Regions from separate parts of the Streptomyces sp. NPDC025806 genome, predicted to be linked through region 1. Evidence: riboswitches for the same ligand, from Rfam matches in the RefSeq annotation. Region 1 holds a riboswitch; each other region holds the start of a gene.
What was found. A riboswitch is a leader RNA that binds a small molecule or an ion and turns the genes downstream of it on or off. The one in region 1 is predicted to bind cobalamin.

Region 1 (7,512 bases):
CGTGCACGACCAGCGTGGGCACCTTCAGGTTCTGCGGGTCGGCGGCCTCGGCGAGGCGGTCGGTGTGCAGTCCGGTGCGGCCCTGGGCGGCGCGGACGGCGAGCGGGAGCAGGGTGCGCGGGGTGCGGTGGGCGCGGGCCAGGGCGCGCAGGGTGGCCTCCCAGCTGAGCACCGGGGAGTCGAGGACCAGGCCGGCGATGCGCTCGCGCAGGGCGCAGTGGCCCGCGGCGTGCAGGGCCATGGCGGCGCCGGTGGACCAGCCGTGCACGATGACGCGGCGGGCGCCGAAGCGGACGGCGTAGCGGATCGCGGCGTCGAGGTCGCGCCACTCGGTCTCGCCGAGGTGGTGCAGGCCGTCCGGAGAGCGGGGGGCGCCGAGGTCGCCGCGGTAGGCGAGGTCGAGCACGGGGAAGCGCTGGCGGTGCAGGAACCCCATGACGTTCATGGGGTGCTCGCGGGTGGTGCCGAGGCCGTGCACGGTGATGACCCAGGTGTCGCGGGCGCCGGGCAGGAACCAGGCGGGCAGGGCGCCGAGTTCGCCGGGCACGTCGACGTCGGCGTGTTCGAGGCCGAGGGCGGACGCGGGGTCGCCGATGTGGACCTGGGGGGTCAGCCAGGCGTGCGCGCCGGGTTCGAGGGCGCCGTGGGTGACCCGTTCGAGCCGGCGCACGACGGTGTCGGCGGGGTGCGGCACGGATTCGACGACAGGTCCGACGACCGCGTGGAAGCCGCCTCCGGCAAGCCCGTACGTGCCCGGGCGCAGGGAGGCGAGGTCGCGGGTGAGGGTGACGTGGCCCGCGGCGACGGTGTGGACGGTGAGCCGGGGTTCGGTGGGCAGCGGGCGTCCGGCGCGGGCCTTCAGCGCGGCGTCGCTGGCGAGCCGGCCCGCGGCGATCGAGGCGATCGAGGCGGCGAGGACTCCGGTCACGGTGGTGACGGCCGCGGCCGTCGCTCTGGCGGTGCGCACCCGTCCAGTGTCTTAGCGGTCGGGCCGTGCGGCCAGTGGGGCGGCGGGTCCGGGTGACGGGGCCCGACCGTCTCGTCGCCGGGTGCGCCTCCGGTGGGGCTGATCGCGCAGTTCCCCGCGCCCCTGATGAGGCGCAGCCTCATCAGGGGCGCGGGGAACTGCGCGACCAGCCACGACGCACCCGCACCCCGGCGACGAGAGATCAGCCGTCGCGGCGCTGGCCGTACCCCGACAGCCGCTCCGCGACCTCGTCCAGTTGGGCCGCGTTCAAGAGAGAAGGGCTCAGGCCCGGCACGGAGCGGGCCGTCAGCCAGACCCGGCACATCCACTCCAGCTGCGCCGTGCGGTCGTACGCCGCGTCGAGCGAGTCCCCGTACGCGACCGTGCCGTGGTTCTGGAGCAGACACCCCGTGCGCCCCTCCAGCGCGCCCAGCATGTTCCGGGCCAGCTCCTGCGTCCCGTACGTGGCGTAGGGCGCGACCCGGACCGGGCCGCCGAGGGCCATCGTCATGTAGTGGATCGCCGGCAGCTCGGGGACCAGCGTCGAGACGGCCGTGGCGTGCACCGCGTGGGTGTGCACGACGGCCCGCGCCCCGGTGCTCCGGTACACGGCGAGGTGAAGCGGCAGCTCACTCGTGGGGACGAGGGTGCCGCGCCGGGTGCGCCCGGTGAGGTCGACGGCGAGCAGGTCGTCGGGGGTGAGCCGGTCGTAGGGGACTCCGCTGGGGGTGACGAGCACGAGGGCGTCCTCGCCGTCGCCGACCCGCACGGAGACATTTCCCGAGGTGCCGACGACGAGGCCGTCGGTCACGGTCCTGCGCGCGGTGGCCACCAGCTCGCCCCACGCCTGTTCGAGTTCACCCATGCGCGCATCCTGCCAGGCACCCGAACGGCGGGAAACGCGCCGGGCCCGGACCGATATCCCCGGTCCGGGACATCCCATATGTGCATATTTCCCATCCCTACGACTACTGGCTCCGGGGGGAAACATGGCTCGTGACCACACTCCGTCCCGTCGTCGCACCCGAGTCGCCGCGGCGGCCTCCGCGGCCGTCCTGACGCTCGCCGGCACCGCGCTCGCGGAACTGCCGGCCCAGGCGGCGGGCAAGCCCAAGGGGCACGACGTCTCGTCGCACCAGAAGAACGTGAACTGGGCGAAGGCGCGCAGCAAGGGCGCGCGGTTCGTCTACGTGAAGGCGACCGAGTCGACGAACTACCGCAACCCCTACTTCGGCCAGCAGTACAACGGCGCCCGCGACCACGGCATCATCCGCGGCGCGTACCACTTCGCCCTGCCGAACAAGTCGTCCGGCCGCGCCCAGGCCGCGTACTTCGTGCGCAACGGCGGCGGCTGGACCCGGGACGGGCGGACGCTGCCGCCGGCGCTCGACATCGAATACAACCCGTACAGCGCGAAGAAGAAGTGCTACGGCATGAGCCGGTCGAAGCTCGTGTCCTGGATCGACTCGTTCAGCGACGAGGTGCTGCGCCGGACCGGGCGGCGTCCGGTGATCTACACCAACTACACGTGGTGGAAGAAGTGCACCGGCAACAGCGGGGCCTTCGGCGCGAACCACGCGCTGTGGCTGGCCCACTACGCGAGGACCGCGGGGCCGCTGCCGCGCGGCTGGTCGTACTGGACGTTCTGGCAGTACGCCAACAAGGGCGGCCTGCCGGGTGATCAGAATCTCTTCAACGGGTCGCAGGCCCAGCTGGAGCGGTTCGCCCGGGGGTAGTCCGACCCGGCCGGAAGTCCCGCGGAACCCGGAATTCCGGGGTTTTCGCGGGACCGGCCCGCGTCGCGCGCCGCCGTCCGGCACGAAGCGGAGCGAAGACCTGCCGGATCGGGACACCGCTCAGCCCCGCTCAGTTCATCTTCCGTTCACCCGACTTCCCTACGTTCAACTAGCCACTGACGTCCAACCGAAGCCTGGGTAAATGGAACACATCACGCTGCTCCTAGCGATCGTGATCGTTACCGCACTGGTCTTTGACTTCACCAACGGTTTCCACGACACCGCCAACGCGATGGCGACGACCATCTCGACAGGCGCCCTCAAGCCGAAGACGGCGGTGGCCATGTCCGCCGTGCTGAACCTCGTCGGAGCGTTCCTCTCCGTCGAAGTCGCTAAAACGATCTCCGGCGGCATCATCAACGAGGACGGCCTCAAGACAGAGGTCATCTTCGCGGCGCTGGTGGGCGCCATCCTCTGGAATCTGCTGACCTGGCTGGTCGGCCTGCCCTCCAGCTCCTCGCACGCCCTGTTCGGCGGCCTCATCGGCGCCGCCGTCATGTCGATGGGCTGGTCGTCGGTCAACGGCGGCACCGTCGTCACCAAGGTGCTGCTGCCCGCGGTCGCCGCGCCGCTCGTCGCCGGCCTCGCCGCGATGCTCGCGACGCGCCTGACGTACCGCATCAGCAAGAAGACCGACGAGAAGGCCACCGCCAAGGGCTACCGCGCCGGGCAGATCGCCTCGGCCGGCCTCGTCTCCCTCGCGCACGGCACCAACGACGCGCAGAAGACGATGGGCATCATCACGCTCGCCCTGATCACCGGCGGTGTGCTCGCGCCGGACGCCGACCCGCCGCTGTGGGTCATCGTCTCGGCCGGCATGGCCATCGCCCTCGGCACGTACCTGGGCGGCTGGCGGATCATCCGCACCATGGGCAAGGGTCTGACCGACCTGGCCCCGCAGCAGGGCTTCGCCGCGCAGACCAGTGCCGCGACGGCGATCCTCGCCTCCTCGCACATCGGCTTCTCGCTCTCCACGACCCAGGTCTGCTCCGGCGCCGTCATGGGCTCGGGCCTCGGCCGCAAGGGCGGTGTCGTCCGCTGGTCGACCGCCACCCGGATGTTCGTCGCGTGGGGTCTGACCCTGCCGGCGGCCGGTCTGGTCGGCGCGGGCGCCGAGTTCCTCACCCAGCAGGGCCCCTGGGGCATCGGCCTGACGGCCGCGCTGCTCATCGGCGGCGCCTCGGTCATCTGGGTGCTGTCCCGCCGCAACTCGGTCGACCACCACAACGTGACGGCCGACGAGATCGGCACCGGGGCCCCCGCCGAGGAGCCCGCCGGTGTCGTCACGACCGCGATCGCCGCGGTCACGCCGCCGCCGGCCGGTCCGGTGGCCGTCGAGGAGACCCCCGTCCCCGCCGCGGCCGCCTCCGTGGCCGACCCCGCGCGCCCCGCCGGCGCCACGCTGTAAGGAAGCAGGACCAGCTATGAAGATCGACTGGGCGGCCCTCGGCTCCGTGTTCGGCGTCAGCCTCGTGGTGACCGTGGCCCTGGTGGGCCTGTTCACCCTCGGCATCGTCGGCCTCTCCAAGAAGGAGTCCGCGACGCGCGCGGGCGGTTCGGCGACGCTCGCCGTCTCCGGCGCCTACCTGTGCTTCGCGCTGTGCACGGCGGCGGTCGCGTACGGGATCTTTCTGATCGTGGCCTGACCACGGTCGCAGCACTCCCTCGGCGGGGTGGGGACGCATCCGCGTCGCCACCCCGCCGACGTGTTGTGGACCTGGCCACACTCACCCGCCGCAGGTCAACAGCAAGTTGACGTGCGTTCGCGGAGCGTGGTGCACTTCCCTCGCCATATACGGCAGCAGCAGAGGAAGCCGGTGCGAATCCGGCGCGGTCCCGCCACTGTCAGCCCTCCCCCTGAGGGCGAGCCAGGAACTCACGCTGCCGGTCTCTTCGAACCAGGGCGTGGACACCCTGAGTGAGGACAACTACCGCCATGTTCGCCCCGCGCGGCGCACGGCGGGCCGAGCGCGTCTTCGCGTACGGCGCCGCCCTGGGTATCTTCAGCGACCTCCTGGTCGGCGATCCGCGCCGCGGGCACCCCGTCGCCGGCTTCGGCCGCGCCGCGGGAGCCGTCGAGCGCGTGCTGTGGCGGGACGACCGCGGCCGGGGCGCCCTGCACACGGCCGTGTGCGCCGGTGGCGCCGCCGCGGTGGGCGCGCTCGCCGCCCGTGCCGTACGCCGCTCCCCCGCCGCCTCGATCGCGCTGACCGCCGCCGCGACCTGGGCCGTGGTCGGCGGCACCTCGCTGGGCCGTGAGGCGCGGGCCGTGGGCTCCGCCCTGGAGGCCGGGGACGTGGAGCTGGCCCGGGAACTGCTGCCCCGGCTGTGCGGGCGCGACCCCGAGGGCCTGGACGCCGACGGCATCGCGCGCGGCGTCGTCGAGTCGGTCGCCGAGAACACCTCCGACGCGGTCGTGGGCGCCCTGGTGTGGGGCGCCGCCGCCGGGGTGCCGGGACTGCTCGCCTTCCGTGCCGTGAACACGCTGGACGCGATGGTCGGTCACAAGTCGCCCCGCTACCGGCGCTTCGGCTGGGCCTCGGCCCGGCTCGACGACGTCGCCGGCTGGCCCGGCGCCCGGCTGACGGGCGTCCTCGCGGTGCTGACCGGCGGCCGGCCCCGGGACGCGGTCCGTGCCTGGCGGGCCGACGCGGAGCGCCACCCGAGCCCGAACGCGGGGGTCGTGGAGGCCTCGTTCGCGGGCGCGCTCGGGGTGCGCCTCGGCGGCACGCTGTCGTACGCGGGGCGGGTCGAGCACCGGCCGGTCCTCAACGAGCGGGGTCGGCCCGTGCACGTACGTGATGTGGAGCGGGCCGTGCGGTTGTCGCGGCGCGTGAGTCTTTCGGCGTTGGGAGTCTGTGTGGGCGCGCGGTTGCTGTGGGGTCGTCGATGACGGGCGCGAGGAAGGGCGGCGGCCTGCTGGTCGCGGGCACCACCTCGGACGCAGGGAAGAGCGTGGTCACCGCCGGGATCTGCCGGTGGCTGGTGCGGCAGGGCGTGAAGGTCGCGCCGTTCAAGGGGCAGAACATGTCCCTGAACTCCTTCGTGACGCGCGAGGGCGCCGAGATCGGGCGGGCGCAGGCCATGCAGGCGCAGGCCGCGAAGGTCGAGCCGAGCGCGCTGATGAACCCGGTGCTGCTGAAGCCCGGCAGCGACCGCAGCAGCCAGGTCGTCCTGATGGGCAAACCGGTGGGCGAGCTGAGCGCCCGCGGCTACCACGGCGGGCGGCAGGCGGCGCTTCTCGACACCGTGGTGGGGTGCCTGGAGGAGTTGCGGGGCAGTCATGACGCCGTGATCTGTGAAGGGGCGGGCTCTCCCGCCGAGATCAACCTGCGCCGGACCGACATCGTGAACATGGGCGTCGCGCGGGCCGCGCGGCTGCCGGTGCTCGTCGTCGGCGACATCGACCGCGGGGGCGTCTTCGCGTCGTTCTTCGGCACGACGGCGCTGCTCGCGCCCGAGGACCAGGAGCTGCTCGCCGGGTATCTGGTGAACAAGTTCCGCGGTGACGTCACCCTGCTGGAACCCGGCCTGGACATGCTGAAATCGCTGACGGGCCGCCCCACGTACGGCGTTCTTCCCTATCAGCACGGGCTCGGCATCGACGAGGAGGACGGCCTGCGGGTGTCGCTGCGCGGCACGGTGCGCGAGTCCGTCGTGGCGCCGCCGGTCGGCGCGGACGTGCTGCGGGTCGCGGTGTGCGCGGTGCCGCTCATGTCGAACTTCACGGACGTCGACGCGCTCGCCGCCGAACCCGGCGTCGTGGTGCGGTTCGTGGACCGGGCCGAGGAGCTCGTCGACGCCGATCTGGTGGTCGTCCCGGGCACGCGGGGCACCGTGAAGGCGCTGGAGTGGCTGCGCGAGCGCGGGCTCGCCGACGCGCTCGCCCGGCGGGTCGCCGAGGGGCGGCCGGTGCTCGGCATCTGCGGCGGGTTCCAGGTGCTCGGGGAGCGGATCGAGGACGAGGTCGAGTCGCGGGCCGGGGTCGTGGACGGGCTCGGGCTCCTCCCGGTGCGGGTGCGCTTCGCGCGGGAGAAGACGCTGGCCCGGCCCGTCGGGCAGGCCCTGGGCGAGCCCGTCGAGGGGTACGAGATCCATCACGGGGTCGCCGATGTGCTCGGCGGTGAGGCGTTCCTGGACGGATGCCGGGTCGGGTCCGTGTGGGGCACGCACTGGCACGGGTCCCTGGAGTCGGACGGGTTCCGGCGGGCATTCCTCCGGGAGGTCGCGGCGGCGGCGGGCCGGCGGTTCGTACCGGCCCCCGACACGTCGTTCGCGGCGCTGCGCGAGGAGCAGCTCGACCGGCTCGGGGATCTGATCGAGCGGCACGCCGACACGGACGCGTTGTGGCGGCTGATCGAGGGAGGCGCTCCCTCGGAGTTGCCGTTCGTGCCGCCGGGGGCGCCGTGATGGGAAGTCGCCCCCGCCGCCCCTTTCCGTCCCGACCCCGGGGGCTTCGCTCCCGGACCCCCATGGGTTTGGCCGTACGTGCGGACCGTGCGTGGTTGCTCGCGCCGTTCCCCGCGCCCCTGCCGGGGCGCATCTACCCGGAGGAGTTCATCCGATGAGCAACCCGTATCCGTTCAGCGCCGTCGTCGGGCAGGACGACCTGCGGCTGGCCCTCCTGCTGAACGCCGTGTCGCCGGCCGTCGGCGGTGTGCTCGTGCGGGGCGAGAAGGGAACCGCCAAGTCGACCGCCGTACGGGCGCTCTCGGCGCTGATGCCGGATGTCCCGGTGGTCTCCGGATG
Region 2 (7,512 bases), on a different contig from region 1:
GGCGACCCCGCCGACCAGATGGTCCTGGACGAGTCCGTGAACATGGCGTTCCTCGTCGTCCTGGAGTCGATGACGCCGGCGGAGCGGGTGGCGTTCGTGCTGCACGACGTGTTCCGGTATCCGTTCGCGGAGATCGCCGAGGTCCTCGGCCGGTCGTCGGCGGCCTGCAAGCAGTTGGCCGCCTCGGCGCGGCGCCGGGTGGGCGCCGCGCGCTCCGAGGGCGTCGCCGCCGGCCAGGCGGACGCGGTGCGGCAGGTCAGGCGGGCCTGGGAGGCGAAGGACATCGCGGCGCTCGTCGGCCTGCTCGCCCCGTCCGCCGTGATGACCGCGGACGGCGGCGGTCTGGCGGGTGCCGCGCTGCGCCCGGTCGAGGGGGCGGCCCGCATCGCCCCGTACATGGTGGCGATCGCCGACAAGGCGCCGGGGCTGGAACTTCTGGAGCGCACGGTGAACGGCGCGCCGGGTCTCGTCGCGCTCCGGGACGGTGTCGTGCTGACGGTGGCCGCGTTCGATCTCGCCGGGGGACGGGTCGCGCGGATCTGGGTGGTGCGCAATCCGGAGAAGCTGCGGGCCTGGTCGGGCGAGGACTGACGCGCCCTGCCGGGGTGGTGACGCCCTGTGATAGCTTCCCCAAGCCAGTCGTACCTTTGTGCGTACTTGTACGTACTCGGGTCAGGGAATCCGGTGCAAGACCGGAACTGACGCGCAGCGGTGTGGGCGACGGGCGGGGCAACTGCCACTGGGCCGGGGGGAACCGGGCCCGGGAAGGCGCTCCGTCCGGACGACCCCGAGTCCGAAGACCTGCTGGCGGCCCCGCCCGTCCACCGGCCGGGGCGGACCGTTGGCCGGCTCCGCGTTTGAGCCCTGGACGCTAAAGGATCTCCCGTGCCCTTCGCACGTCTCGCCCGCTTCTGCGCCCTCGCGCCGATCACCGCGCTGCTGCTCACCGCGTGCGGCTCCGGCGCCCCGTCGGACCGCTCCGACGACGCGTCCGGCGCCGGTGTCACGCTCACCAACTGCGGGCAGCGCGTGCACGTCGCGCACCCGCCGCGCCGCGCCGTCGCCCTCGACCAGGGATCGGCCGAGATCATGCTGTCCCTCGGGCTCGCCGACCGGATGGTGGGCACCGGCACCTGGACCGACCCGGTGCGCCCGAACCTGGCGAAGGCGAACGCGAAGGTGCCGCGCCTCGCGGAGCGCTACCCGTCGTTCGAGACGGTCCTCGACACGGAACCCGACTTCGCCGCCGCCTCGTTCGGGTACACGCTCGGCAAGGGCGGCGTGGCGCCGCGCGCCTCGTTCGAGAAGCTCGGCGTGCCGACGTACCTCTCCCCCACCGACTGCGCGGACAAGGACAACAGCGGCGACGGCGACGGCGTCCGTACCGAGGCGCTGACGATGGACACGGTCTACGGCGAGATCCGGGACCTGGCACGCGTCTTCGACGTGCGCGAGCGCGGCGAGAAGCTGGTCGCCACGCTCAAGTCCCGGGTGCACAAGGCCGCTTCGGGCGGCGACGCCGACGGCGTGCGCGTCCTGTACTGGTTCTCCGACTCCAAGTCGCCGTACATGGCGGGATGTTGCGGCGCGCCCGGCGTCATCACGAACGCGCTCGGGGTGCGCAACGTCTTCGACGACACCCACGAGGAGTGGCCGCAGATCAACTGGGAGACGGTCGTGGACCGCGACCCGGACGTCCTGGTGATCGGCGATCTGACCCGGCGCTCCCAGTCGGCCGAGTCGGCGGCGCAGAAGATCAGGTTCCTGGAGTCCGACCCCGCGACGAAGAACATGAAGGCGGTCCGCGAGAAGCGCTACGTGCTGCTCAAGGGGCAGGACCTCAATCCGACGATCCGCACCGTGGACGGCGTGGAGAAGGTGGCGGCGGCGCTGCGCGCGTTCGGCCTCACCAAGTGACCCGGCCACACCAAGTGACTCGGTCTCGCCAAGTGACTCGGTCTCACCCAGTGACCCGCCTGCGCCCGGCGTCGTACGCGGCGGCGGGCCTGCTCGCCCTGTGCCTCTCGGTCGCCGTCGCCATCACGATCGGCCCCGCGCACATCGGGGTCGGTGACGTGTGGGCGTCGGTCGCGGCCCGGCTCGGCTGGGGCAGCTCGGACCTGTCGCCGATCCGCGACGGGATCGTGTGGAACCTGCGGCTGCCGCGCACCCTGCTGGCCGCCGTGTGCGGGGCCGGCCTCGCGGTCTGCGGCACGGTCCTCCAGGCCCTGCTGCGCAATCCGCTCGCGGACCCGTTCGTGCTCGGCGTCTCCTCCGGGGCCTCGACCGGCGCCGTCCTGGTCGTCGTGCTGGGGATCGGCGGGGGCGCCCTGTCGGTGTCCGGCGGCGCGTTCCTGGGCGCCGTCTGTTCCTTCGGTCTGGTGCTGGTGCTCAGTCACGCGCTGGGCGGGACCACGGACCGGGTGGTGCTGTGCGGTGTCGCGGCGATGCAGCTGTTCTCGGCGCTGACCTCGTTCGTCGTCCTGACGGCGGCGGACGCGGAGACCACGCGCGGCGTCCTGTTCTGGCTGCTCGGTTCGCTCGGCGGGGTCGGCTGGACCGAGGTGTGGCTGTGTCTGGCCGTCCTCGTGGTCACGCTCGCGGTGTGCCTCGGGTACGGGAGGACGCTCGACGCGTTCGCGTTCGGCCCCGAGGCGGCGGCCGCGCTCGGTGTGCGGGTGGCCCGCACCCGGCTGGTCCTGCTGTGCGTGACGGCGCTGCTGACGGCGGCGCTGGTCAGCGCGGCGGGCGCGATCGGCTTCGTCGGCCTGGTGCTGCCGCACGCGGCCCGCGCCCTGGTGGGCCCCGGCCACACCCGGCTGCTGCCGGCCACCGCGCTCGCCGGGGCCGTGTTCCTGGTGTGGGTCGACACGCTGGCCCGGACGGCTCTCGAACCGCAGGAGGTTCCCGTGGGGGTGGTGACGTCGCTGATCGGCGTGCCCGCGTTCGTGTACGTGCTGTGGCGCGGCCGGAGCACACGATGACGGCGGGGCTCGGCGCCGAGCGCGTGGCCCGGTCGGCGGACGGGACGCTGATCCTCGACGGGGTGAGCCTCGCGCCGAAGCCCGGTTCGGTGACGGGAATTCTGGGGCCGAACGGGTCGGGCAAGTCGACGCTGTTGCGGCTGCTGGCCGGGGTGCTCGCGCCGACGGCCGGGGTCGTCACGCTCGACGGCGATCCGCTCGCCGAGGTCGGGCGCAGGGAGGCGGCGCGCCGGATCGCGCTGGTGCAGCAGCAGTCCGACACGCAGGTGGAGCTGACGGTCGCGGACGTGGTGCGGCTCGGCCGGATCCCGCACCGCAGAGCGTGGTCGCCGGCCTCGGCGGCGGACGAGCGGGCGGTGCGCTCGGCGCTGGAGCGCAGCGGGCTCGCCGACCGCGCGGACCGGCTGTGGCACACGCTGTCGGGCGGTGAGCGGCAGCGAGTGCAGATCGCGCGGGCGCTGGCCCAGGAGCCGCGTGAACTGCTCCTGGACGAGCCGACGAACCATCTTGACATCCAGCACCAGCTGGAGCTGCTCGACCTGGTCCGCAGCCTCGACCTGACCTGTGTGGTCGCCCTGCATGACCTGAACCTCGCGGCCACGTACTGCGACGAGGTCGTCGTGCTGCGCGCGGGCCGGCTCGTGGCGGCCGGCACCCCTGGCGCGGTCCTGACGGAGGAGCTGGTCGCGGACGTCTACGGCGTACGGGCCAGGATCACGCACCCGGACCCGGAGGCGGGACCGCACATCCGTTTCCTGGGTACGGTCTGAGTCCGCGGGACGCGCCGGTCACTCGAAGCGGTCGGTGTCCCCCGCGCCGTGCCGGACGATCTCGGCCTCGCCGTCGGAGAAGTCGATGACGGTGGTCGGCTCGGTGCCGCAGTCGCCGGAGTCGACCACCGCGTCGACGGAGTGGTCCAGCCGCTCCTTGATCTCCCAGCCCTGGGTGAGCGGCTCGTCCTCGCCGGGCAGCAGCAGGGTGCTCGACAGGAGCGGCTCGCCGAGCTCGGCGAGCAGGGCCTGGGTGACGACGTGGTCGGGGATGCGGACGCCGACGGTCTTCTTCTTCGGGTGCTGGAGCTGGCGCGGCACCTCGCGGCTCGCGGGCAGGATGAAGGTGTACTTGCCCGGTGTGGCCGCCTTGATGGCGCGGAACACGTCGTTGTCGATGTGCACGAACCGGCCGAGCTGCGCGAAGTCCTGGCACACCAGCGTGAAGTGGTGCTTGTCGTCGAGCTGGCGGATCGCGCGGATCCGCTCGACCCCCTCGCGGTTGCCGAGCCGCGCGCCCAGCGCGTAGCAGGAGTCCGTCGGATAGGCGACGAGCGCCCCGTCGCGGATGCTGTCGGCGACGGCCGTGATCAGGCGCGCCTGCGGGTTCTCGGGATGCACGTCGAAGTACCTGGCCATGCCGCGAGCGTACGGGATCGGGCGGGCGCGTCCGGGGTACACGGCCGGGAATCGCGGGCACGTGCGACAATCCCGGCGCGACAATCCCGACACCCGCACCCCCTGGTCCCCCGCGCGCACAGGCCGACGGACCATACTGGTCGGGCCCCGTCCGCTCACAGATCGACTCCATGGCCAAGAAGAAACCTTCCGCGAACCCCGCCCCCGCGACTGTCTGGCCGGCCCGTGGCCGCCACACCGGTCCCGAGCCCGAGCAGGACGTCCGGCGCAATCTGATCGCTCTCGAAGCGGCCGGGGTGCTGGACGGTTTCCTGGATCTCGATCCTGCCGACGCCGCGCGCTCCACGGCGATGCATCCCCGTGACGAGGACGCGGACCCGGGCCCCGGTGCCCGGCGCGTCTTCGAGGCCCGCTGGCGGGTGGACGGCGACGTCACCGTGCGGGCGCAGCTGACGACGTACGAGCCGGAGGCCCGGCGCCGTGAGACCGAGGGCGGCGTGCCGTGGGTCCTGGCGGCGGAGGCCGAGGCCGACTGGCAGCCGCACTGGCCCTCGCCCGCGACGATGTTCTGGCCGGACAGCGAGCGCGTGCCGTGGGACCACGAGACAGTGGCGGGGCTGCGTGTCCGCGCGACGAACCCGCTGCCCAAGGACGACGACGCGGTGCGCCGGCTGCTGCGGGAGTGCTCGCGCGACAGCTGGTACACGCATGTCGTGGTGCACGAGGCGATGACCCCAGACCTGCGGGGGCAGCTTCCGGTCGTCGCGTCGCTGCCGCCTAGCCTGCGGCACCGGGTGATCGAGCACCGGGCGGCGCCCGAGCTGGCGCAGATCGTGGACTTCGCGCTGCGCAAGGAGCTGGACGTGCGGCTGCCGCGCGGCGGCGCCGTCGTGCTGCCCGCGACGCCCCGCGAGCCGGGGTACGAGCCGGAGGCCTTCACGGTCCGCAGCGTGTTCCTGGACGGGTCGGAGCAGCCCGAGCTCCTGGACCGGGTCAGGGCCGCGGCGGCGCTGCCGAGGCCGCTGTCCGCGGAGGCGGAGCGGGTGGTGAACCGGCTGCGCAAGGGCTGGCATCTGCTGACGCCCGAGGAGGAGCTGGCGCACGCGCAGGACATGGTCGGCCGGTACGCGGAGGCGCTGGACGCCATGACCAAGTCCCGCGACCTGTACAAGGAGGCGGCCGAGGCGGCGCAGGCCGCGCTGGCGGAGGCGGGCTCGGCGGCGCCGCGTCCGGCCACGCCCGTGGCCCGGCCGGACGGTTCACCGCTCGGCGCCCTGTCGAAGGCGTTCGGCCGTTTCCGGGACCCGAACCGCTAGGGCGTGTGTCGAAAGTCCCGTCGTCCGCCCGAAGGGCGGGCCCCGCGGTGTCCGGTGCGTGCGATCGCAAGGCGCCGGAGCGTCCTCATAGCGGAGCTATGTGGACGTTTCGGCAACGCCGCGAGCGTGCGTGCCGGGCGCCGCGGGGCAGGCGGGACTTTCGACACACGCCCTGGTCGTCAGTCCGCGTCGGGTGTGTCCGGGCTCTCCGGGGACTCCGGCGCGGACATCCGCAGGGCGATCTCCTGGAGCAGTTCGGTGGAGCTGACGTCCCTGCGGCCCTCGTCGTGCACCAGGGCGAGCTGGGTGAACAGGAAGGCGAAGGCCTCCACGAGCGAGACGCTGGCCGGCATCAGGGCGGAGATGGTGATCTCGGCCGCCTGTTCGGCGGTCGCGCCCGCCGGGATCTCGACGGTCGGGAAGACCTCCGAGACCAGCCGCCCCAGCTGGGTGACGTCGGTGTCGAGCTGCTCGCCGTCGGTGAGTCTGCGCACCATCTCCTGCGTCTCGGTCAGCACGCCGATCGCCCGCAGGATGATCTCCCTCTGTTCCATGGTGCGAGCCTATGCGGCACGGGCCCCCGTCCGTGCAACGTGCTCGCAACGTCCTCGTGGCTTGACTGGCCCGTCATGAGCGACGAACCCCGCGTGGAGCTGACTCCCGAGGCCGCCGCGCTGCTGCGGCGGCTGCGGGAGTCCCACGGCCCGCTGATGTTCCACCAGTCCGGCGGCTGCTGCGACGGCAGCGCCCCGATGTGCTATCCGGACGGCGAGTTCCGCACCGGTGCGGCGGACGTCCTGCTCGCCGAGCTGGCGGTGCCGGGGGTGGCCGAGCCGGTGCCGTTCTGGATGTCGCGGAGCCAGTACGAGGTGTGGAGCCACACCCGGCTCATCGTGGACGTGGTCGAGGGGCGTGGCAGCGGATTCTCGCTGGAGGCCCCGGAGGGCGTCCGCTTCCTGATCCGGTCCCGGCTGCTCGGCACCTGACCGCGCCGCGTCACTCGTCCCGCACGGCCGTGAGCCCGTTGAAGACGCCGACGTAGGCCGTGCCGTCCGGTCCGAGGGTGACGGGCGCCCAGTTGTTGTCGTAGGCGATGCCCGTTCCCACGAGCCGCTTCCACCGGGTCTCGCCGGTGTGGAAGTCGACGGCGGTCAGGTACCAGGCGTCGATGCCGAGCTTGTCGGGCTTCTTCGTGTACAGGTACAGCAGCCCGTCGGCGGTGGACAGCTTCGGCACGGTGGACGGGGAGCGTTCCTGGCTCTCCCAGACGGTGTCGCAGCCGCTGCCGTCGGGGCGGACGTCGATGCGGGTGACGCCGCCGACGACGCTGCGGCCGAGGGTGAGCGACGTGATGTTCTCGTAGCCGTAGTTGTTCTCGACGACGAGACTGTTCCCGTACGAGATGAGGGAGTTGTCGGTGGTGGAGGCGCCGGAGCCGAAGACGGGGATCTTGCAGACGAGGCGCTGTGCGTCGGGGACGCCGGGGTCGCGCCGGTAGACGAGGACGTTCATGCGGTCGTCGGCGTTGTCGGTGATCGCGACGTAGTTCTCGCGCTCGCCGAAGAGGTCGGGGGTGGTGCCCGAACCCTGGTTCACGGAGCCCGGTTTGGTGCCGGTGCCCCGGTCGTAGGTCTGGCGCCACACGACGTCGGGGGTGCCGTCGGCGGTGGCCTGGAAGCTGTAGAGGGCGTGGTCGGTGACGATGGAGACGCCGTCCCGGGCCACGGAGAACGAGTTCTGGATCTCCTCGCCGTCCAGCCGGATCGAGCGGATGGTGCCGCTGTCGGGGTCGACGGTGCCGAC
Region 3 (7,512 bases), on a different contig from region 1:
AACACCGCGATGCCCGGCAGTGCGATCGAGAAGTAGCCGGTGGCGAGAGGGAGCGAGCCGTCGTCGCCTGCTCCTAGTACGAGTCGGGCGAGCGGCTCGCGGCACAGGAATCCGCCGATGGCGACGACGGGGGTGACGATCGCCCACAGGGTCCAGCCGCCGCGCACGGCGGAGCGCAGCGCTGCCGGATCCTCCGCGCCTCTGGCCCGTGCGACCAGCACGGTCATGCCCGACCCGGCGACGAGGATGACGCCGAGCAGCAGGTTCTCCAGGTTGGTGGCGACGGCCACCGCGGCGACGGACTCCGCGCCGAGCCTCGCGACCCAGACCATGTTGATGATCCCGGCGGTGACGCCCGCGAGCAGTTCGAAGTAGACCGGGTACGCCAGTGACACCAGCCTGCGCCGGTGCTCTGTCGCCTCCGCGCCTGTCTCCACGACTGACTCCACGACCGCTCCCCCTCTTTTCGCTGTACCCCGAATCGAGGCATAGCTAAAAGAGGTAGCATGCTCGCACGGAACGGGCAAGGGTCGGCTACGAGCGGGAAGGGGTTCGGCCGCGTGCTGGAGCTGTCGATTCTGGGTTTCCTCTACGAGGAGCCCCTGCACGGATACGAACTGAAGGCCCGCATCCAGGGCCTCAGCGGGCACATTCGCCCGGTCAGTGACGGCGCGCTCTACCCGGCCATCACCCGGCTGGTGAAGGCCGGGCTCGTCGAGCAGCGCACCGAGCCCGGAAGCGGTGCGGCGCCCCGGCGGATCCTCTCCCTCACCGAGGCGGGCCGCGCCGAACTCCAGGCCCGGCTCCGCCACCCCAAGGACGTCGAAATCACCGACGGGCAGCGCTTCTTCACGCTGCTCTCGTTCCTGCGCCACCTCCCCGATCGGGCGGAACAGGCCGCGGTCCTGCGCCGCCGGCAGGACTTCCTCGACACTCCGGCGAGCTTCTTCTACCGCGACGGCAAGCCGGTACGGGCCGAGGAGACGCCCGATCTGTTCCGTCAGGGCATGTTGCGCATCGCCCGCGCCACGGGCACCGAGGAGAAGGCATGGCTGGCCGAGGCGATCGCGGTCCTCGAAGGCTGAGACCGGCCGGTCCGGGGAGCGGAGCCGAAGCAGGTCGGTTCAGCGGTTCCCTCAGGCCAGGGAAAGCGCGGCTCCGTGCTCCTGGGGCGGGCGGGGACCATGGATCCTGCGCTCGTGGGCCCGGATCGGCACGTCGTTGATGCTTGCCTCGCGCCGGCGCATCAGGCCGTGGGCGTCGAACTCCCACAGCTCATTGCCGTAGGAGCGCCAGTGGCCGCCGGCCGCGTCCCGCCACTCGTACTGGAAGCGCACCGCGATGCGGTCGTCGCCGAAGGCCCACAGTTCCTTGCGCAGGGCGTAGTCGAGTTCCCGTTCCCACTTCGCGGTGAGAAAGGCGCGGATCTCGTCCCGGCCGGTCAGGAAGGTGTCGCGGTTGCGCCATACGGAGTCCGGTGTGTAGGCGAGCGCGACGCGGTCGGGGTCGCGCGTGTTCCACGCGTCCTCGGCCGCCTGCACCTTGGCCACGGCGTCCGCCGCGCTGAACGGCGGTACGGGAGGGCGGATCGGGGTGGTCGGCCGGTTCGGGGTGTCAGGGGAAGAGCTCACTGCGACCACCCCGAGTTCTCGATGACGGTCACGAAGTCGGTGCGTACGAATCCCGGCGAGAAGCGGGCGAGGACGTCGGCCTTGACGTTGCCGAACGCGGTGGCGGGCCGGTGCGCGATGCCCTCGGTGAACGCCTCCAGGATCCGGCGCTTGAAGTCCGGGCGCGGATGCGCGGCCACGACCGCGTCGCGCTGCTCCTGCGTGGTCTCGTCGAACCCGAGCCCCAGGACGTCGACTTCGACGCCCGCGGTGACCAGGGCCACCTCGGGCTCCATGTGGTACGGGATCTCCGGCGTCGTGTGCAGGGCGATCGCGGTCCATGCCGTGCGGGCGCGCTCGGGGGGCAGTCCGTGACGCGTCAGGAAGTCGCGGGCCGCGTCGGCTCCGTCGATCTCGAAGCGCTGTTCCGAGGTCGCGTACTTCTGGGTCAGCCCGAGATCGTGGAACAGCGCGGCCACGTAGAGGAGTTCCGGGTCGAAGTCCAGACCGCGCCGACGGCCGCGCAGGGCGCCGAAAAGGTAGACGCGGCGCGAATGGTCGTAGAGCAGCGCGCCCGCGGTGTCGCGGACCAGTTCCGTCGCCTCCCGGGCGAGCGCGCTGTCGGGGATCTCGATGTCGGCGATGCGTGTGCGTGGTGTGGTCACGGTCGGCTCCTGGTCGGTTGCTGGCCCGTTGCTGGACTGCTGTTGCGATGCCTTCAGGCTGCCGTCCGCGCGCGGGCCCGCACCATGTCCTTGTGGACGTGAACCCCACAGATATGGCCATGGCGTGGCGCTAGCCTGGGGAGATGAGCACTCGAGAGCGCCCCGTGCGTCGTCCTCTCCGTCGCCCTCTCCGCCGCCTCGTCTGTGTCCTCGCGTACGACGGTGTGCGGCTGCTCGACGTGACGGCTCCGCTGGAGGTGTTCAGCACGGCGGCCGACCTGGGGGCCCGCTACGAGGTGGTGCTGCTGTCCCCGCACGGCGGCCCCGTCACCACCTCGGCCGGGACCCGGCTGCTCACGGAGCCGGTCGACGGGCTCACGGGGCGGGTCCACACGTCGATCGTGCCCGGCTCCCCCGCTCTCCCCCGGCAGGTGCCGGACGGACTGATCGACGCGGTCCGCGCGCTCCACTCCGCGTCCTGGCGCACCGCGTCCGTGTGCACGGGTGCCTTCGCGCTCGCCGAGGCGGGACTGCTGCGCGACCGGCGCGCCACCACGCACTGGCGGCACACGGCGACGCTGGCACAGCGCCACCCCGGCGTCGAGGTCGACGCCGACGCCATCTTCGTGCGGGACGGGCGGATCTTCACCTCGGCGGGCGTGAGCGCGGGTCTCGACCTGGCCCTGGCTCTCGTCGAGGCCGACGAAGGGCCTGATCTGGCCCGCGAGGTGGCCCGCGACCTGGTTGTCTTCCTCCAGCGTCCGGGCGGGCAGTCCCAGTTCTCCGTGGCGACGCGCACCCCCGCGTCACGTCACGACGGCCTCACCGCGCTCCTCAGGTCGATCGACGCCGACCCCGCGGCCGACCACTCGCTGCCGGAACTCGCCCGCCGGGCGGGCCTCAGCAGCCGCCATCTCACCCGGCTCTTCCACGACGAGATCGGTGACACTCCGGGCGGCTACGTCGAGTCGGTCCGCCTGGAAGCCGCGCGGGCCCTGCTCGACGCGGGCGAGACGGTGACCGCGACAGCCCGCCTCAGCGGCCTGGGCAGCGACGAGACGCTGCGCCGGGTGTTCCTGCGCCATCTGGGAGTGACACCCTCGGCGTACCGCGCGCGGTTCCGTACGACAGGGCGCGGCGGGGCCGAGGGCGGTCGGGGCCGGCGCTCGGGGGATGCGGTCGACTGACGGGCTCCGTGGATGCGGAGAGAGGGGCCGGTGTTCGGTGGTGCGAGACAATGGAAGCAAGGCCCGACTGGTGCCATCCGGTCGCCGGCGCCCTGGTCAGGGAGGCAGCCATGGCTGAGACCCCGACCGGCGGCGAGGCCGCGCGCGAGGGCGCCGCATCCGCCGGCTGAGCCCGAGATCTCTGGAGGGACGCCATGTCGCACACCGCCCAATGGACCGCCCGCCTGCATCTGTCGGAGGAGGATCGCCGGACCGAGGTGCGGGTCGATCTCGACACCGGTTCGGCGCATCTCACGGGGAGCGGCACCGCCCGGTGCAACCCCATCGACACCGACGTCGCCGAGATCGGTGACGAACTGGCCGCCGCCCGCGCGCTGGAGCAGTTGGCCGCGCGGCTGAAGCGCAGCGCGTACCGCGACATGGAGGCGGCGGGGAATGTCCGTAAGTCGCGTGTCGCCCAGCTGGGATGGCCGGAGATGACCCGGTCCTAGCCGTGACCGAACCCCCGGGTCCACGGGCCCGGGGGTTTCCGTGCGCTTCCGCTCGACCTCTTGAATCTGCCCCCCAACTCCACTTGTCCGCAGGCAAGTTGAAGGGCCTGCGGAGAACCCCGCACCCGAAGGGACGCTGCCCGCCGCGACGGCAGGCGCTCTTGCGGGATTCCTATGGATCAGTCAATCTTTCGCCTGGCAGCCCGGGATGGCGAAGGGCGCGGCACTCTCAGCATTTATTTGTCATGCCTCTGTCATGTCGTCTGCCGTATCGATCGGTGTACGCCGGCCACCGGCCCCGCCAGAGGCCCGGCTCGGCACACCCCCCACAGCAACGCACCACCGATGAGGAGGACCCCTCACATGTTCGTGATGCGTGATCGGCGGCGCAGACGTGCCGCAGCCGGTGCCATAGCCGTAGCGGCCCTCGCGTTCGGCTCCCTCTCCGCCCTCCCGGCCCAGGCCGCCGGAACGTCCGCCGAAGGCGTCGTCCTGAACGCCGGCGCGAAGGGCACCGTGGCCAACAGCTACATCGTCACCCTGCGCGAGTCCGCCGCCCAGGCGGAGACCGCGAAGGGCCGGGCGGTGGCGACGAAGTTCGGCGCCAAGATCAAGCGGACCTACACGGCCGCGCTCAACGGCTACTCGGTCGAGCTCTCCCCCGCCCAGGCCAAGAAGCTGGCCGCCGACCCGGCCGTCGAGACCGTCAGCCAGAACCGGGTCTTCCACGTCGACGGCACGCAGCCCTCCCCGCCGTCCTGGGGCCTGGACCGGCTGGACCAGAAGGCCCTGCCGCTCAACCAGAGCTACACCTACCCGGACAGCGCGGGCCAGGGCGTCACGGCGTACATCATCGACACCGGCGTCCGCATCACCCACAGCGACTTCGGCGGCCGGGCCTCCTACGGCTACGACGCGATCGACAACGACAACACCGCGCAGGACGGGCACGGCCACGGCACCCACGTCGCCGGCACGGTCGCGGGCAACTCGTACGGCGTCGCCAAAAAGGCGAAGATCGTCGGCGTCCGCGTCCTCGACAACTCCGGCTCCGGGACCACCGACCAGGTCGTCGCCGGCATCGACTGGGTGACCCAGAACGCCGTCAAGCCCGCCGTCGCCAACATGAGCCTCGGCGGCGGCGTCGACACCGTCCTCGACGACGCCGTGCGCCGCTCGATCGCCTCCGGCGTCACCTACGCCGTCGCGGCCGGCAACGACGGCGCCGACGCGTCCAACTACTCGCCGGCCCGCGTCGCCGAAGCCATCACCGTCGGCGCCACCACGTCCTCCGACGCCCGCGCGAGCTACTCGAACTACGGCAGCATCCTGGACATCTTCGCCCCGGGCTCCTCCATCACGTCGTCCTGGAACACCAGCGACACGGCCACCAACACCATCTCCGGTACGTCGATGGCCACCCCTCACGTCGTCGGCGCCGCCGCCCTCTACCTGGGCGCCAACCCGACGGCCACCCCGTCGCAGGTCTCCTCGGCGCTCACCACGGCCGCCACCCCGAACGTGGTGACCAGCCCCGGCACCGGCTCGCCGAACAAGCTCCTGAACGTCGGCGACGGCGGCACCACACCGCCGCCCACCGGCGACCGCTTCGAGAACACCACGAGCTACGCGATCAACGACAACGCGACCGTGGAGTCCCCGATCACCGTCACCGGAGTCAGCGGCAACGCCCCCTCCACCCTCCAGGTGCCGGTCAACATCGTCCACACCTACATCGGTGACCTCCAGGTCCAGCTGATCGCTCCCGACGGGACGGCGTACACGCTGAAGGCCTTCGGCACCGGTGGCAGCGCGGACAACATCAACACCACGTACACCGTCAATGCCTCCTCCGAGGTCGCCAACGGCACGTGGAAGCTCCGGGTCACGGACAACGCGACCTACGACACCGGCCGGATCAGCTCCTGGGCACTGCAGTTCTGACGCCGAGGTTCTGACGCCAACGGATCGAGAGGGGCGGCCGTCTGCACGGCCGTCCCTCTTCTGTCTTCTGTCTTCTGTCGAGGCCGCGGAGGCCCCGGCCGCTATTGGCCATGCACCCGTCAGGCGGTACGGTCGGTTCGATATCGACGACGGTCGACGGAAGCCGGTGAGAGTCCGGCACGGTCGCGCCACTGTGTGCGGGAAGGTCCTCGGGCCTCTCGTGAGTCAGACCCGTGACGGTCGTCCAGTGCACCACCGAGACGGGACGCGAACTCCCGAAGGAGGCCCTGCCATGGCGCAGCACGTCGCCCAGCCGACCGCCGACACGCCTGCTCTTCCGGCCACACTGCCGCTGAGGACGATCGCCCCCTGGGCGGCGTTCTTCGGCATCCTGATGCTCGTCCTGCTGTATTTCGTCGGCGCCGAACAGGGCGCCACCTCCGTGTTCAGCGGCGCGGGGGTTCATGAGTGGGTGCACGACGCCCGCCATCTGCTCGGCTTCCCCTGCCACTGAACCCGTAGGGAAGCCGCGCGCTCATGAACTCGACCACCGTACGCAATCTGCTCGTTCGGGGCATGCTCGCCGGCCTGGCCGCCGGCGTGCTCGCCCTGGTCGTCGCCTACTGGCTCGGTGAGCCGAACGTCGACGGAGCCATCGCCTTCGAGGAGGCCCACACCGCACACGCACACGGCGGCGAGGAGGCCGAACTCGTCTCGCGGAGCCTGCAGTCGACCGCCGGTCTCGCCACCGGCATGCTCGTCTACGGCGTCGCCTTCGGCGGGATCGCCGCCCTGGCCTACTGTTTCGCGCTCGGTCGCGTGGGCCGTTTCGGCCCGCGTGCCACCGCGCTGCTGCTGTCCGGCAGCGCGCTCCTGGCCGTGTACGTCGTGCCGTACCTGAAGTACCCGGCCACCCCGCCCGCCGTCGGCAACCCCGACACCATCGGTCAGCGCACCACGCTGTTCTTCCTGATGATCGTGCTGAGTGTGCTTCTCGCGATCGGAGCGACGATTCTCGGGAAGCGGCTGGCGCCTCGCATCGGCGCCTACTACGCCACCGTCGCCGCGCTGCTGGGCTTCGCCGTCGTGGTCGGGATCGCCTACGCCGTGCTGCCCGCGGCCGACGGCGTGCCCGCGCACTTCCCGGCCACGCTGCTGTGGCGGTTCCGGCTCTCCGCGCTGGCCGTCCAGGTCACCTTGTGGAGCGGGTTCGGTCTCGTCTTCGGGGAGTTGGCCCAGCGGCTGCTCCGGCCGAAGGCCGCCGGGGCGGTTCCGGCCGGGAACTGACCGGCTCAGTCCGTACGTGGGGCCCGGCCGGTCGATCCGGTCGGGCCCAGCGGCTTTCCCATCTGTACGTTCCAGCGTCCGCCGCGCCCGCTGAGCTCGGTGACGGTCAACGGCGCCACGTCGCAGCGCCAGAACGCCGACGCGGGCGCGCCCAGGGCGTGTACGACGGCGGCTCGCACCACGTCCGGTTCGGCTACGGCCACCACGGGGCCGTCACCGGGTGCGGCTGTGTCGAACCATCGGGCCACGCGGGCGCACACGTCGGTCACCGACTCGCCGCCGCCGGGGGCGAACTCCGGGTCGCCGAGCCACCGGGCGACCGCCTCGG

Region 2: it holds a riboswitch for cobalamin, as region 1 does, so the genes downstream of both, ACZ4E1_RS12820 (ABC transporter substrate-binding protein) here and ACZ4E1_RS03235 (cobalamin biosynthesis protein) in region 1, are expected to answer to the same signal.
Region 3: it holds a riboswitch for cobalamin, as region 1 does, so the genes downstream of both, ACZ4E1_RS35500 (CbtB domain-containing protein) here and ACZ4E1_RS03235 (cobalamin biosynthesis protein) in region 1, are expected to answer to the same signal.

Annotation. Positions count from the first base shown of each region.
Region 1 covers NZ_JBVHMU010000001.1:710,464-717,975, reverse strand. Annotated here, with positions in the region: gene ACZ4E1_RS03260 (alpha/beta hydrolase) at 1-967, opposite strand, end outside; gene ACZ4E1_RS03255 (class II aldolase/adducin family protein) at 1,170-1,832, opposite strand; gene ACZ4E1_RS03250 (lysozyme) at 1,957-2,703, shown strand; gene ACZ4E1_RS03245 (inorganic phosphate transporter) at 2,906-4,171, shown strand; gene ACZ4E1_RS03240 (hypothetical protein) at 4,188-4,409, shown strand; cobalamin riboswitch at 4,517-4,661, shown strand; gene ACZ4E1_RS03235 (cobalamin biosynthesis protein) at 4,700-5,656, shown strand; gene ACZ4E1_RS03230 (cobyric acid synthase) at 5,653-7,173, shown strand; gene ACZ4E1_RS03225 (putative cobaltochelatase) at 7,328-7,512, shown strand, end outside.
Region 2 covers NZ_JBVHMU010000005.1:13,904-21,415, reverse strand. Annotated here, with positions in the region: gene sigJ (RNA polymerase sigma factor SigJ) at 1-591, shown strand, start outside; cobalamin riboswitch at 620-823, shown strand; gene ACZ4E1_RS12820 (ABC transporter substrate-binding protein) at 886-1,917, shown strand; gene ACZ4E1_RS12815 (FecCD family ABC transporter permease) at 1,968-2,984, shown strand; gene ACZ4E1_RS12810 (ABC transporter ATP-binding protein) at 2,981-3,754, shown strand; gene ACZ4E1_RS12805 (L-threonylcarbamoyladenylate synthase) at 3,773-4,393, opposite strand; gene ACZ4E1_RS12800 (hypothetical protein) at 4,564-5,709, shown strand; gene ACZ4E1_RS12795 (hypothetical protein) at 5,889-6,263, opposite strand; gene ACZ4E1_RS12790 (DUF779 domain-containing protein) at 6,339-6,695, shown strand; gene ACZ4E1_RS12785 (hypothetical protein) at 6,706-7,512, opposite strand, start outside.
Region 3 covers NZ_JBVHMU010000023.1:71,108-78,619, reverse strand. Annotated here, with positions in the region: gene ACZ4E1_RS35535 (MATE family efflux transporter) at 1-437, opposite strand, end outside; gene ACZ4E1_RS35530 (PadR family transcriptional regulator) at 561-1,085, shown strand; gene ACZ4E1_RS35525 (nuclear transport factor 2 family protein) at 1,137-1,631, opposite strand; gene ACZ4E1_RS35520 (HD domain-containing protein) at 1,628-2,275, opposite strand; gene ACZ4E1_RS35515 (GlxA family transcriptional regulator) at 2,419-3,462, shown strand; gene ACZ4E1_RS35510 (dsRBD fold-containing protein) at 3,657-3,953, shown strand; gene ACZ4E1_RS35505 (S8 family peptidase) at 4,317-5,897, shown strand; cobalamin riboswitch at 6,014-6,152, shown strand; gene ACZ4E1_RS35500 (CbtB domain-containing protein) at 6,190-6,411, shown strand; gene ACZ4E1_RS35495 (CbtA family protein) at 6,435-7,184, shown strand; gene ACZ4E1_RS35490 (histidine phosphatase family protein) at 7,190-7,512, opposite strand, start outside.